3 regions of the Buttiauxella ferragutiae genome follow, and region 2 is predicted to be linked to each of the others. Evidence: riboswitches for the same ligand, from Rfam matches in the RefSeq annotation. Region 2 holds a riboswitch; each other region holds the start of a gene.

What was found. Region 2 has a riboswitch for cobalamin ahead of MNO13_RS08180 (cobyrinic acid a,c-diamide synthase CobB). Riboswitches for the same ligand answer to the same signal wherever they lie in the genome.
Region 1: it holds a riboswitch for cobalamin, as region 2 does, so the genes downstream of both, MNO13_RS05045 (cobyrinic acid a,c-diamide synthase CobB) here and MNO13_RS08180 (cobyrinic acid a,c-diamide synthase CobB) in region 2, are expected to answer to the same signal.
Region 3: it holds a riboswitch for cobalamin, as region 2 does, so the genes downstream of both, btuB (TonB-dependent vitamin B12 receptor BtuB) here and MNO13_RS08180 (cobyrinic acid a,c-diamide synthase CobB) in region 2, are expected to answer to the same signal.

Annotation. Positions count from the first base shown of each region.
Region 1 covers NZ_CP093332.1:1,108,119-1,112,725, reverse strand. The annotation lists gene cbiB (adenosylcobinamide-phosphate synthase CbiB) at 1-663, opposite strand, end outside; gene MNO13_RS05045 (cobyrinic acid a,c-diamide synthase CobB) at 660-2,039, opposite strand; cobalamin riboswitch at 2,136-2,310, opposite strand; gene MNO13_RS05040 (GHMP family kinase ATP-binding protein) at 2,745-3,611, shown strand; gene cobD (threonine-phosphate decarboxylase CobD) at 4,283-4,607, opposite strand, start outside.
Region 2 covers NZ_CP093332.1:1,809,996-1,814,602, reverse strand. The annotation lists gene MNO13_RS08190 (cobalt-precorrin-8 methylmutase) at 1-435, opposite strand, end outside; gene cbiB (adenosylcobinamide-phosphate synthase CbiB) at 445-1,404, opposite strand; gene MNO13_RS08180 (cobyrinic acid a,c-diamide synthase CobB) at 1,401-2,783, opposite strand; cobalamin riboswitch at 2,887-3,078, opposite strand; gene MNO13_RS08175 (DUF496 family protein) at 3,367-3,687, opposite strand; gene MNO13_RS08170 (FUSC family protein) at 3,843-4,607, opposite strand, start outside.
Region 3 covers NZ_CP093332.1:5,146,625-5,151,231, reverse strand. The annotation lists gene fabR (HTH-type transcriptional repressor FabR) at 1-88, shown strand, start outside; gene MNO13_RS23685 (YijD family membrane protein) at 103-459, shown strand; gene trmA (tRNA (uridine(54)-C5)-methyltransferase TrmA) at 504-1,604, opposite strand; cobalamin riboswitch at 1,714-1,904, shown strand; gene btuB (TonB-dependent vitamin B12 receptor BtuB) at 1,974-3,845, shown strand; gene murI (glutamate racemase) at 3,790-4,607, shown strand, end outside.

The DNA.
Region 1 (4,607 bases), 700 kb from region 2:
CGCGGCAGCGCTCAGCAATAACCAACTGATACGCGCCGGAATGAAGTTGGCGAGGTCGTCCATTCGCGCACTAACCATGCCGATTGCACGGTATTTTGGGTGTTTGTAGCCGACCATCGAATCCAGCGTATTGACGGCTTTGTAGGCCATCGCCAGTGGCGCGCCGCCGAGCAGTAAAAAGAACAGTGGTGCTATCACGCCGTCCACGGTGTTCTCCGCAACGGTTTCCACTACCGCGCGATTGATTTGCGGCATTTGCAATTGGGAAGTGTCGCGCCCGACAATCCAGGCGAGTTTTTTGCGGCTTTCCTCGAGATTGCCCTCACTTAACGGCAGCTCCACGTCACGCGCGGCGTCATCGAGGCTGCGGGCAGCAAGCACCGTGAAAATCATCCACACTTCGACAATCCAGCCCAACCAGGGGTGAATGGCATTGGCAAAATGCAGCAGCCCCCACGCCACGCCGAAGGTGGTGCCAACCACGCAGAGCCACATCAAACCACCACCGATGGACAAGGCCGCTTCGCTACGGCAGTAACGCCGGACGATACGTTGTGCCAACGCTGTCAGTGCGCCAATCCAGCGCACCGGATGCGGCCAGTGGTGAGGGTCGCCCAGCAGACGATCCAGAATCCACGCCACCGCCCAGGCCAGGAGTGTCATTTCGCTCTCCTGGCTGCACTTATCCAGCGATTAAGCAGCGTGGGACGCTGGGCAAAATGAATATGCAGATAGCTGGCGAAGGTATTTCCCACCTGCCAGCCACCCGACCACGCCTGTAAAACTGCGCCGTCGCGGGTTTTGCTGCACGCCATCACCGCAGGGATTTGCGGCGTAAATTCAGAATAATGAAACTCGTGACCACGCAGCGTTTCGCCTGTGTCAGCCAGCAAGGTGGGCGCCAGCGCCCGGCTTTCGCAGTAGCCAAAGCGGGTTAATTTTTTGCCCATCACGCTATGGCCGGGAATAGCGCCGACCATCGGATAAGTCGCGCCGTGGCTGTCTTGTAGCGAACTGCCGAGGTACATCAAGCCGCCGCATTCGCCATAAATCGCCACGCCTCGTTGGTGGGCTGCGAGGATTTGAGCGCGCATGGTGTGGTTCGCGGATAGCTTTTCGGCGTAGAGTTCCGGATAGCCACCGCCGAGCCAAATCATCTGACATTCCGGTAACTGGCTGTCATGCAGCGGGCTGAAGCGCACAATGCGCACGCCAGCACGCTCAAGAAGAGAAATGTTATCGGGGTAATAGAAGTTGAACGCCTCGTCATCGGCCAGCGCCAGCGTTAACCCTGCTCCGCTGCCGGCGGCTGGCAGTTCAGGCCACGCCCCTGAAGGGAGCGCATCACAGACGCTGAGTGCCAGCAACTGGTCGATATCCAGCGTTTTTTCAAGCTGGCTGGCGAAGTCTGCCCAGGGTTGTGAATTGACGACCGACTCGCGTGCGGTGACCAGCCCCAAATGCCTTTCCGGTAACGAAACCCCTTCAACACGGGGAACGTAGCCCAACACCGGCACGCCGCAGTAGCGTTCAATAGCGCTTTTCAACAACTGGTAATGGCTTTCGCTATTCACGCGGTTGACGATCACGCCCGCCAGCTTTAATGCGGGGTCAAAATGTTGAAACCCCATGACCGTCGCGGCAATCGACGTCGAAACAGCTTTCCCATCGACCAGCAGAATCACCGGGCAGTTCAGTTGCTTCGCCATCCCTGCGGTGCTGCAATAATCAGGACTGATGCCGTAGCCATCAAACAGCCCCATCACGCCTTCAATCACCGCCACATCCGCATGCTGCATACGTTCGGCAAACAGCGCATTTAACGTGGTAACCGGCAGCATAAAACGGTCAAGGTTCAGGGAGGCAGTCCCGGTCACGGCGCTATGCCAGCCAGTATCAAGATAGTCAGGGCCAACTTTGCAGGGTTGTACGCGCAATCCGCGCTGTGTGAGGAGGCTAAGCAAACCCAGCGTAACCGTGGTTTTGCCACATCCGCTGGAAGTGCCTGCAACAATGAATGTCCTTTTCCTGGCTGCCATACCCCAATCCTGTTCTGGGCGGTACGGGTGCCAGGATGTGCGTTGACCCAGTCTTGCGACTCGACGCTTCTGAGCAACCCACTTCCCACCGAAGTTGTTGTTTTTAGCTAACAGACTGGTCTTCTGGCTTAGCGTCACTCTCACCCGTCCTTCCCAATCTTACGATCAGTGGTATCACGGGTTCGTCAGCATCACAGCAGCGGGGGCTGCGGGGGATTTAAACCCCCTTCCCAACCACACAATGTGGTGTATCTATTAGCATTACAGTTAACCGCGTATGCCGTAAATTCACTGTTGCGCATACGTGGAAACATAATTTAAGAATTCTGTTGAATATCGCCAAATAAAAACTCGACACAGGTTATAGCGCCTAAGCAATTAAATTATTGCGCTACGACAATTTATCAGACCAATTAAATTTGCTTACTTTGACACGCCCCACAATTAATTACCTTTTCGTAAAGCAATAACAAAACCTCACTTTTAAATGAAATAACCCCTTACACCAAATAGACAAATAAGTTCATGAAAATAAATCATATTAATATGAAAATAAATCAAAGCCATATTATTAGCGCGCAGATATAACATCTTTATTCTTTTTATCGCCATGGCGGATTAAGCTATATTGTGGAAAATCAATAAATCCTATAAAGCGCCATGTCACTATCGCGCAGATATAATTGAGTGAAAAAGGTGGTCAATGTGGCAGTAGCTCAGTGTCCTGCATCCTGTGGCGAGCTTATCCAGGGGTGGATTGTTGGCGGCGAAAAGCTGGTGTCGTGTCCGGTGGACTGGTACAGCACCGTTGAAGTCACCACTGGCGCTCCGCTAGCAAGCGAACTTCCTCTGTCGCGCGCAATGGTGAAACAGCTGCTGGCGCACTGGCAATATCCCGCAGAGTTGAGCCGTGAAATACGCATTGAGCGCCACTCGACGATTCCGCTCGCCAAGGGAATGGCCAGTAGCACCGCAGATATCGCCGCCACGGCGCTCGCTACCGCGAGTTATTTAGGCCGTGAACTCAGTGAACAAGCACTGGCGGCGCAGTGTGTTGCACTCGAACCCACCGACAGCACTATTTTTCGCAGCCTGACGTTGTTTGACCATAACAAAGGTGCTACGCGCATCGCCTGTGACTCGCAACCGGCGCTGGATCTGCTGGTGCTTGAAAGCCCACTGACTTTGCGAACCGCAGATTATCACCGCATGGAAAGAAACACGTTGCTGCAACGGCATGCCCCTGAACTGGAAACAGCCTGGGGGAAAATTCAGCAAGCGTGCGCGCAGAACAACCCACGTTTGATGGGTGAAGCCGCCACGCTTAGCGCCGTGGCGAGCCAGAATATTTTGCCTAAACCGGAATTTAACGTCTTGTTATCACTGGTTGAAGAGTGCGATCTCTACGGTATTAATGTCGCTCACAGCGGCAGCGTGGTGGGGTTGTTGTTAGACCGCAACAAGCATGATGTAGAGCGGGTGATAGGGCTATTGACGGAAAAACGCTTAACTCCACACTGGCCGATGCATCACTTGTTGAAGATGGTCGAAGGCGGCGTGGCCTTGCTGTGATCACCGTTAATGGTGTCGGATGACGCTGCGCTTATCCGACCTACGGGATAGCCGTTGTAGGGGGACAAGCGTCAGCGTCATCCACCAGTTACGCCGAGGGTGACGGAGGTCGCTGCGCTTATCCGACCTACGGGATAGCCGTTGTAGGGGGGATAAGCGTCAGCGTCATCCACCAGTTACGCCGAGGGTGACGGAGGTCGTTGCACTTATCCGGCCTACGGGATAGCCGTTGTAGGGGGGATAAGCGTCAGCATCATCCACCAGTTACGCCGAGGGTGACGGAGGTCGCTGCGCTTATCCGGCCTACGGGATAGTCGTTGTAGGGGGGATAAGCGCCAGCGTCATCCACCAGTTACGCCGAGGGTGACGGAGGTCGCTACGCTTATCCGGCCTTCGGGATAGTCGTTGTAGGGGGGATAAGCGCCAGCGTCATCCACCAGTTACGCCGAGGGTGACGGAGGTCGCTGCGCTTATCCGGCCTACGGGATAGTCGTTGTAGGGGGGATAAGCGTCAGCGTCATCCACCAGTTACGCCGAGGGTGACGGAGGTCGCTGCGCTTATCCGACCTACGGATAGCCGTTGTAGGGGGGATAAGCGCCAGCGTCATCCACCAGTTACGCCGAGGGTGACGGAGGTCGCTGCGCTTATCCGACCTCTGGAGAGGTTTCACTTATGAATCAGGCGTTAATATCTGGCTCAGCGCCTGAATCAACTGCCGGTTTTCATCTTCGCGACGAACGGCCACCCGATAGAAATGGCTATCAAGCCCCGGATAATTTTCACAGTGGCGAATAAGAATACGCTGCGCTAACAGCGCCGATTTCAGGTTAATGTGTTGATGGGTACATTTGAAAAACAAGTAGTTGGCGGTAGGTTGCCAGACCACCAGTGACGTAAATTGCTTCAGGGCGTGCCATAAATATTCCCGCTGGCGGGCAATATATTGGTGGCTCAAATTGATGTAATCGTCATCAGTCAATAAGTGCTGACCCACG
Region 2 (4,607 bases):
CAGTGCGGTAGGCGCGTTGCCGAAGACGAAGATCTTTTCGCCCTGTTCCTCTAAGGCAAGATCCACTGCCGCCATCGAGCGGGTCACACCCTGTTCTTTGGCATGTGCCACCACGCGCGGGTCGCTGATATAACAGCGGCAACTGCAACCAAACTCGGCCAACAGGGTTTTATTAATGCCTGAGAGCGCCATGGTGGTGTCGGTGTACAAGGTGCAGCCGCGCTGCAAACTGTTTGTCAGTTGTGCAATGACATCCGGCGAAAACCACAGAATATCCAGCCACTCGAAATCGGCGGTGGTGTGGATAACCCGTTTGATTATCGCTTCCTCGGTCGCATCGTTAAAACGATACGCTGGGTGCTCAGCAGCAATTATTTCGCTAATGATTTCAAAGCTGTGTTGTTCAATAAGCTGCGGTTGTTGCAGGTAGTTCATCGGGTGTCCTTAAGCGATGCCGAGCACGAGTGCGCGCATGGCGGCAAAGAGCAGTAAAGCCAACAGGGAAGCCAGCATCATCAGTTGAATAGTGCGGGTAATGTCGTCGATGGCGACGCCGCGCTGCTCATCGCCCATCCACGGTTTTTCTACCCGCTCGCCAAAATAGGTGTTCGGCCCGCCGAGCCTGATCCCTAGTGCGCCTGCAACCGTGGCTTCAGACCAGGCACAGTTTGGGCTGCTGTGTTGATAGCGATCGCGCCAGCCAATGCGCAGAGCCTGACGGGGATTAGCCCGCAAGCAAAAAGCGGCGATGGTCAGTAGCAGCCAGCTCAGGCGAGCAGGAAAATAATTGGCAAGGTCATCGAGCCGGGCGCTGACATAACCAATGGCACGGTATTTTTCAGTTTTGTACCCCACCATCGAGTCCAGCGTGTTGACCGCTTTGTAGGCCATCGCCAGCGGTGCGCCGCCTAACAGCAGGAAAAACAGCGGAGCAATCACGCCATCGACACTGTTTTCAGCCACGGTTTCTACCACCGCACGGGTGATTTGCGGGCGCTCAAGTTGCGAGGTGTCGCGCCCAACAATCCACGACAATTTTTCGCGGCTTTCGGCAAGGGTTCCATGTTTGAGCGCGCGGTAAACGTCGAGTGCGGCATCGCTCAGGCAACGTGCGGCAAGTACGGTGTAAATCATCCACACTTCGACTAACCACCCGAGCCACGGATGCAGCAGGTTGGCGAGATACAATACGCCCCAGCTCACGCCCCATGTGGTGCCGACCACCACCAGCCACAGCACGCCACCACCGATTTTCAGCGCGCGGTCACTTTTGCAAAATTGGCGAATAATGCGTTGGGTTACGGTGATTAGATTGCCTATCCAGCGCACCGGATGAGGCCAGTGCGGCGGGTCGCCAAACCAGTAATCCAGCAGCCAGGCCACGGCCCAGGCAAGCAATGTCATAGGTGATTCCTCGCAAGCGTTAGCCAGGGGTTGAGCAAATTCGCGCGTTGAGCGAAATGGACATGCAGGTAGCTGGCAAAAGTCGCCTGCTGCTGAACGCCTCCCTGCCAGCGGGAAACGGCGACACCATCACGCCATTTGCAGCAATCTAACGCTGCGGGCAGCGGGCCGTTGAAATCGGAGTAATGAAATTCGTGGCCACGCAAGGTTTCGCCTTTTTTCGCCAGCAAGGTGTTTTGCACAGCGGTGGCCTCGCAATAGCCAAAACGTGTCAGGCGTTGGCCCATCTGGCTATGGCCTGGCAACACGCCGCACATCGAGTGGGTTTCGCCTTCGCTGTCAGTCAGCGTTTCGCCCAAATACATTAAGCCGCCACATTCGGCATACAGCGGAATGTGCTGTTGATGGGCAGCTTGCAGGGATTCGCGCATGCGACTGTTCGCGGCGAGTTTTGCCACATGGACTTCGGGGTAACCACCGCCAAGCCAAATCATCTGGCAGTCAGGGATTTTTGCGTCATGCAGCGGGCTGAAGCGCTGGATTTTCACCCCGGCGTGCTCGAGCATTTCGAGGTTATCGGGATAGTAGAAGTTGAAAGCTTCGTCTTCAGCAAGGGCGAGTGTTAGCCCGTCGGCCAGTGCGGCATCAGCAATGGCGGGCGCAGCACCCTGAGGCAGGGTATTAAGGCGAGATAACGCCAGAAGATGGTCGAGGTTAACGGTTTCTTCAATTTGCTGCGCCAGGCGCTGCCAGTGTTCATCTTGCGGGGAGTGTTCTTGTGCCGGAACCAGGCCGAGGTGGCGCGACGGTAACTCGACATCGGCCATCACCGGCAAGCGCCCTAAGACGGGCAAGCCGCAGTAACGGGTGATGACATCAGCAAGTAACTGGTAGTGGCTGTCGCTGTTGACGCGATTGAGGATAACACCTGCGATGTTTAGCGTTGGGTCAAAGCGCTGGAAGCCCATGACAGTGGCGGCAATGGAGGTAGACACCGCTTTGCCGTCGACCAGCAATATCACCGGGCAACCGAGCTGTTTTGCCATCGCGGCGCTGCTGCAATAGTTGGGGTCGGTGCCGTAGCCGTCGTACAACCCCATCACCCCCTCGATGACGGCCACATCTACGTGCTGCATTTGTTTAGCGAACAAACCATTTAGCGTGGAAGTGGGCAACATGAAAGCATCGAGATTGCGCGAGGCAATGCCGCTTACTGCACTGTGCCAACCGCTGTCGAGGTAGTCGGGGCCAATTTTGAAGGGTTGAACGCAAAGGTTGCGTTGCATGAAGGCGCGGAGCAGCCCGAGCGTGACGGTGGTTTTACCACAGCCGCTGCTGGTGCCTGCAATGACGAATGCGTGTTTTGCTGCCGCTGCCATGGTTGCCTTATCACTGTTTCGGCAAAGCACGGATGTCAGCACGTACGCGCACCCTGAGGCTGCACGCATCTGATGACAACTGACTTCCCACCGAAGGAGTTGTTGAGAATAAGGATGACAAGTCGGTCTTCTGGCTTAGCGTCTCTCTCGCCCGCCCTTCCCAATCATTAGATCAGTGGTTTTGCGGGTTCGTCGGCATCACAGCAGCGGGGGCTGCGGGGGATTGTCACCCCCTTCCCAGCCACGGACTATTTTGGTTAATCGCGTGGCATAAACGAGTCAGTTATTGCGAGCATGACCTTCAAAGCATCACACTCTTAAATATTTAAAAGCAGACACAGTGTAAAAGCTAATAGATTTCGAGAGTTGCGCTATGACAATTTTTACTGATTTTTTAATCTTTACGGTAAATGTCGCTGACGCGTATCTGCCCCCCAGAGACTGGGGATAAAAAAAACCGCCTGGCGGCGGTTGGTAACACTGTTGGAAAAACTCTGCGTAGGTCAGCTAAGCGAAGCGCCATCCGACAACACTGGCGCAAACGGTGGATGACGCTTTCGCTTATCCACCCTACGACAGCTAATTAATCGGCCTTGATTTCGCCCATTACTTTCAGTTTTTTGGAAATTTCACGACGCTCTTTAGACAGTTCAGCGTTTTTGATGATGTAGTCATCAACACGGTCTTCATAGTCGGTTTTCATGCTGGCGATGATGCCTTGAATAGCTTCAATGCTCATACCCGGTTTGATGTAGTCGCTCAGGTTATCAAGCAGCAGAACACGTTTTGAGTTATCGCGGATCTTTTTCTGTACGTCCTGGATTTCACGCTGCAGTTTGTTTTTGCGACGGAACAGACGCACGAACTCAAGCACGTCCTGGAAAGATGGTTTGATTGGTTCCATTTTTATACCCCTGCTAATTTCATACTCGGATTCGTTAAGACAGCCGCCATAAGATAACCTTAATGGTAGCGGCAGCCGCTGATAATTCATTGTTTCGCTATCTTAACCTCAATTGCTGCTGAATCGAAACCAGCAATTCACACCAGGCTGAGCAATTATTTGCGTAACGCGCGACAGATCAACTGCGACAGCAATTCTAGTTGACGAGCAAGTTCCAGACTCAGCCAGACGTAACCATGAATAGGCGTTTCCTGAAGTTTCCCATTTTGGCCATTTTGTATGAGCTCGCGCAACTCGCTGACGATTTCAGTCAGCTTTTCATTGTTCGCTGAAATCGTCGACGGGTTGCCATCGTGCAAGGCCAGTGCGATTGCGGCAAGCGTGCCCTGGGTCATTTGTTGCGTTTCGCGCAGCGTGTGTGCGTTGATCATCAGGAAGTGGCTTTCCCTTGATGCCCAGTAAGCGTTGACCTGCAACTCAAGAGTGCACACCAGATTGCGGCTGACGGTTTGTATCGCCTCGAAGATAGACTTTTGAATATGCGTTTCTTTGCTGCTTGGCCCGATGAGTGCACGCATTCTTACGACATCACTCAACACTTTGTGTAAGTGTTTTTCAAGCCTTGGGCGCTCTAATAAATTAGGTGAGAAGCCCGCGTTGTAAACCCGGCCAAAGGCAGTGACGAAGTTCGCCATTTGTATGCGCCAGTGGATAAAGGCGCGCTGCGGATAAATGCTGGTAAATAACATCGCCAGCAACGAGCCGAAGATGACATCGCCGCTGCGCCAAAGGGCAATTTCCATGTCTCCTGCCGGTGCGCCAACCACTACCGCAAGGGTGATGCCAATCAGCAGAGCCTGATACGGGCGTTTCCCCAGCGCCAGATAGCCGCAGATGAACATGGCAATGGCACACCACAC
Region 3 (4,607 bases), 1.9 Mb from region 2:
TCAGTTGCGCATGATTTCCAAAGGTGCGTATTACTGGTATCGCCGGGAGCAAGAAAAAATGGCATTGGCTCAAATATCTGAAGAGTGAATGAAGGAAGGGCAATGAAACAGTTACAAGATAGAGGTACGCTCGGGTTAGCGTTTATTGCAGGCCTTGCGATCAACGGAACGTTTGCCGCAGTGTTCAGCTCGGTTGTGCCGTTTTCCATTTTTCCAATTATCGCGCTGGTGCTGACGGTGTACTGTTTGCATCAACGCTACCAAAACCGCACGATGCCGGTGGGTTTGCCAAGTATCGCAGCGGCTTGTTTCGTGTTGGGCGTGTTGCTGTATAGCGCAGTGGTACGCGCTGAATATCCAGCTATTGGCTCCAACTTCTTGCCAGCGGTACTTTCGGTCGCATTGTTGTTCTGGATTGGTATTAAAATCCGCGCTCGTAAATCCCAGGTGACGGAATAGCAGCCTGCTCTAAAACAAAAACGGACGCCGAGGCGTCCGTTTTGCTATTTGCGTGTTAGCCACACACCGCATTCCATATGGTGCGTGTACGGGAATTGGTCAAATAGCGCCAGCCGTGACACGTTATGGGTTTCGCTTAATGTTTCCAGGTTCTCGCAAAGGGTTTGCGGGTTGCAAGAGATATAAAGGATGCGCGGATACGCCTGCACCATCTTCACGGTGTCAGCATCCAGGCCGCTGCGCGGTGGATCGACGAAAATGGTTTCGCACTGGTAGCTTTTCAGGTCGATACCTTTCAGGCGGTTAAACTCGCGCACGCCATTCATCGCCTGGGTAAAATCTTCCGCGGCCATACGAATGATTTGCACGTTTTCAATTTCATTCGCTTCAATATTGTATTGCGCGGCAGCAACAGACGGCTTGGCGATTTCAGTTGCCAGCACGCGATTAAAGTTACGCGCCAGTGCCAGCGAGAAGTTACCGTTACCGCAATACAGTTCCAGCAGATCGCCTTTTGAACCGTGCGTGGCATCCAGCGCCCATTCCAGCATATGAACATTCATCGCCGCGTTGGGTTGCGTGAAACTGTTTTCCACCTGGCGATAAATCATCTCTTTACCGGCAACAGTCAAACGCTCATCGATGAAATCCTGATCCAGCTCGATTTTGGTTTTGGTCGCACGGCCAATTAAATGAACATTGAAACCCTGAGCCCGCAGATTGTCGCGCAGTGCTTCAGCGTGTTGCTGCCACTCTTCACCCAATTTCCGGTGGTAAAGCATCGAGACAACCGCCTGGTTGCTCATCGTCGTCAGATAATCAATCTGGAAGAGTTTGTGGCGCAGGGCTGGGATGTCACGTACACCGTCGAGCATCGCAGGCATCAATGCATTGATCAGCGAACTAGCTGCCGGGAAGCTGTTGACCCGAATACGTTGTTTGGTCTGGCTTTCAAACATGATGTGGTACAGGTCGTCTTCATCATGCCAGATACGAAATTCAGCACGCATCCGATAGTGGCTGGTTGGCGAACGGAACACCTCCGGCGCTGGTGCTGCAAAAGGGACCATCATGCTTTGCAAGCGGGCGACTTTTTCGGCCAGTTGCGCGTCGTACTGTTCAATTGGGAGATGTTCGGGAGTCATGAGCTGCTACCTGTTAATAAAGTCAAACTACGCGGCGATTGTAGGGAATAGGTTGATGATGTCCAGTGCTGTTGCATTTTGATGTGTCTGGACAATCTTATTAACAAAATCGTAGCATAGCGCTTCCGGCCTTTTTACATGAGTTAAAAGGGAACCCAGTGCAACTCTGGGGCTGACGCGCAGCGGTAAGGAACGGTGGGATGAGCGCCAAGTGCAGACACTGCTAAACAAAGCGGGAAGTCATCATCCAGTAGTCACACACCTCCAAGCCCGAAGACCTGCCGGTATACGTCGCAATCTGCATAACTATCGCGTGCTATCGGTTATGTCTGCGGCATCCTTATTGGAAAGCGGATGCTTATTAAAATGATGGTAAAAAAACTTTCGCTGCTTACGGCTCTGTCCGTAACGGCTTTTTCAGGCTGGGCGCAAGACAGCAATTCTGACGATACTCTGGTGGTAACGGCCAACCGTTTTCAGCAACCCGTCAATACCGTTCTGGCGCCAACTGATATTGTGACCCGGGAAGAGATCGACCAATGGCAGGCAAAATCGATGAACGATGTCATGCGTCGTTTACCTGGCGTCGATATTGCTCAGTATGGTGGTCTTGGGCAGAGTTCTTCAATGTCTGTCCGTGGCACCAGCGCCAGCCATGTATTGGTGCTGGTGGATGGTATTCCGCTTGCCCGCCCTGGCATTTCCAACTCCTCGGATGTTAGCCAAATCCCGATTTCTTTAGTGCAGCGCGTGGAATACATTCGTGGCCCACGTTCCGCGGTTTACGGTTCTGGCGCGATTGGCGGCGTGGTTAACATCATCACGCAGAGCGATGAAGAAAAGTCGCAAATCAATGCGGGTGTGGGTTCGGATAGCTATCAGCAATATGACGGTACCTGGCGCCAGCGTTTTGGCGATACGGTAGCGACAGTGTCTGGCTCATACGAAACCACTAAGGGTTTTAACGTTCAGCCGCATTCTACTTATAGCGGTGATAACGATAGAGATGGTTACCGTAGCAAAAGCTATTGGGCTGGCCTGGAGCATAAGTTTAGCGAGGAGTTTGACGGCTTCTTCCGTACTTATGGCTATTCCAACAACAGCGATTACGATTTAGGTGCGCCTCCTTATACTCCGGCGTATAGCGCAGACGAGCATCAACTCTATAACCAGAACTACGATGCGGGCCTGCGTTTCCATTCCGGGATTTACTCTTCGCAGCTGTTGGCGAGCTATCAAAAAGTGAAGGACTATAACTATAGCAGCGTGTATGGCCGCTATAACGACGGTACGACGCTCGACTATATGACCCAACGCAACGTCCAGTGGGGTAACAACTTTGTTGTCGGGAATGGCTCGATCAGCGCAGGTATTGACTGGCAGCAACAGCGTCTGACTTCTTCTGACACAGTCATGTCTGACAGTTATAACCGTGATAACACGGGCGTCTACTTGAGTGGTCAGCAGCAGTTTGGCGATGTGACCCTGGAAGCTTCAGGTCGTGAAGACCACGACGAGCAATTCGGTTGGCACGGTACATGGCAAACCGCGGCTGGATGGGAATTCGTTGAAGGGTATCGTGCGACAGTTTCTTATGGCACGGGTTTCCTTGCACCTTCCCTCGGGCAACAATATGGCTCCACGCGCTTTGGCATCGACTCCAATCCAAATCTGAAACCAGAAGAATCCAAGCAATGGGAAGCTGGGCTTGAAGGATTAACCGGTCCTGTGGACTGGCGTTTGTCTGCTTATCACTACATGATTGAAAATCTGATTACCTACTACTCCGATCCGGTCACTTATGACGGGTCTTATGACAACATCAAATCTGCGACTATCAAAGGACTGGAATGGGTCGGTAGCGTGGATACTGGCATCTTTACTCATAAGCTAACGTTGCAGTATATGGATCCGCGTGATGACCAGAGTGATGAAGTGCTGGCTCGCCGCGCTAAGCGCCAGGCTAAGTACCAGCTCGACTGGGTGATGTTTAACGTGAATATGGATGTAGCGTGGCAGTATTACGGCAAACGCTACGACAACAACACCTCTGCTTATAACCCGACTCAGCAAATTTTGCCGAGTTATAGCACAGTTGATGTAGCGGCTTCATATCCGGTCACCTCTCATCTCACTGTTCGTGGTAGAATCGCCAACCTGTTCGATAAAGATTACGAGACGGTTTATGGCTATCAAACCCCAGGACGGGAATACTATCTCTCTGGCAGCTATACCTTCTAATACACGTCCCACCGTACTGGTTTTTGACTCCGGTGTCGGTGGGCTTTCTGTGTATGATGAAGTCCGGCAGCTTTTGCCTGACCTGCACTACATTTATGCTTTCGACAACGTAGCATTCCCCTACGGCGAGAAAAGCGAAGAGTTCATTGTTGAACGCGTAGTTGAAATTGTTACTGCGGTTCAGGAACGCTACCCACTCGCACTCGCCATCATCGCCTGTAATACGGCAAGTACCGTCTCACTTCCCGCTCTGCGTGAGAAATTCGCATTCCCTGTGGTGGGCGTCGTTCCTGCTATTAAGCCGGCAGCGCGTTTGACGACTAACGGCGTTGTAGGTTTGCTGGCGACTCGCGGCACTGTTCGCCGCCCCTATACTCACGAACTGGTCGCACGCTTTGCGTCGGAATGCAAAATCGAAATGCTCGGTTCGGCAGAGCTGGTGGAATTAGCGGAAGCCAAGCTGCATGGTCAGCCTGTAGATCTTGAGGAACTACGCAAGATTCTTCGTCCATGGCTGCGAATGAAGGAGCCGCCAGATACCGTGGTATTAGGTTGCACCCATTTCCCTCTATTAGAAGAAGAGTTGCTACAAGTCTTACCCGAAGGCACAAGGCTGATAGATTCCGGTGCTGCGATTGCTCGCCGTACTGTATGGCTTTTAGAGCATGAATCTCCGCATGCAGTATCTTCTGATGAGAATATTGCATTCTGTATGGGGCTGACTCCTGAGATTGCACAATTAACACCCGTTTTGCAGCGTTA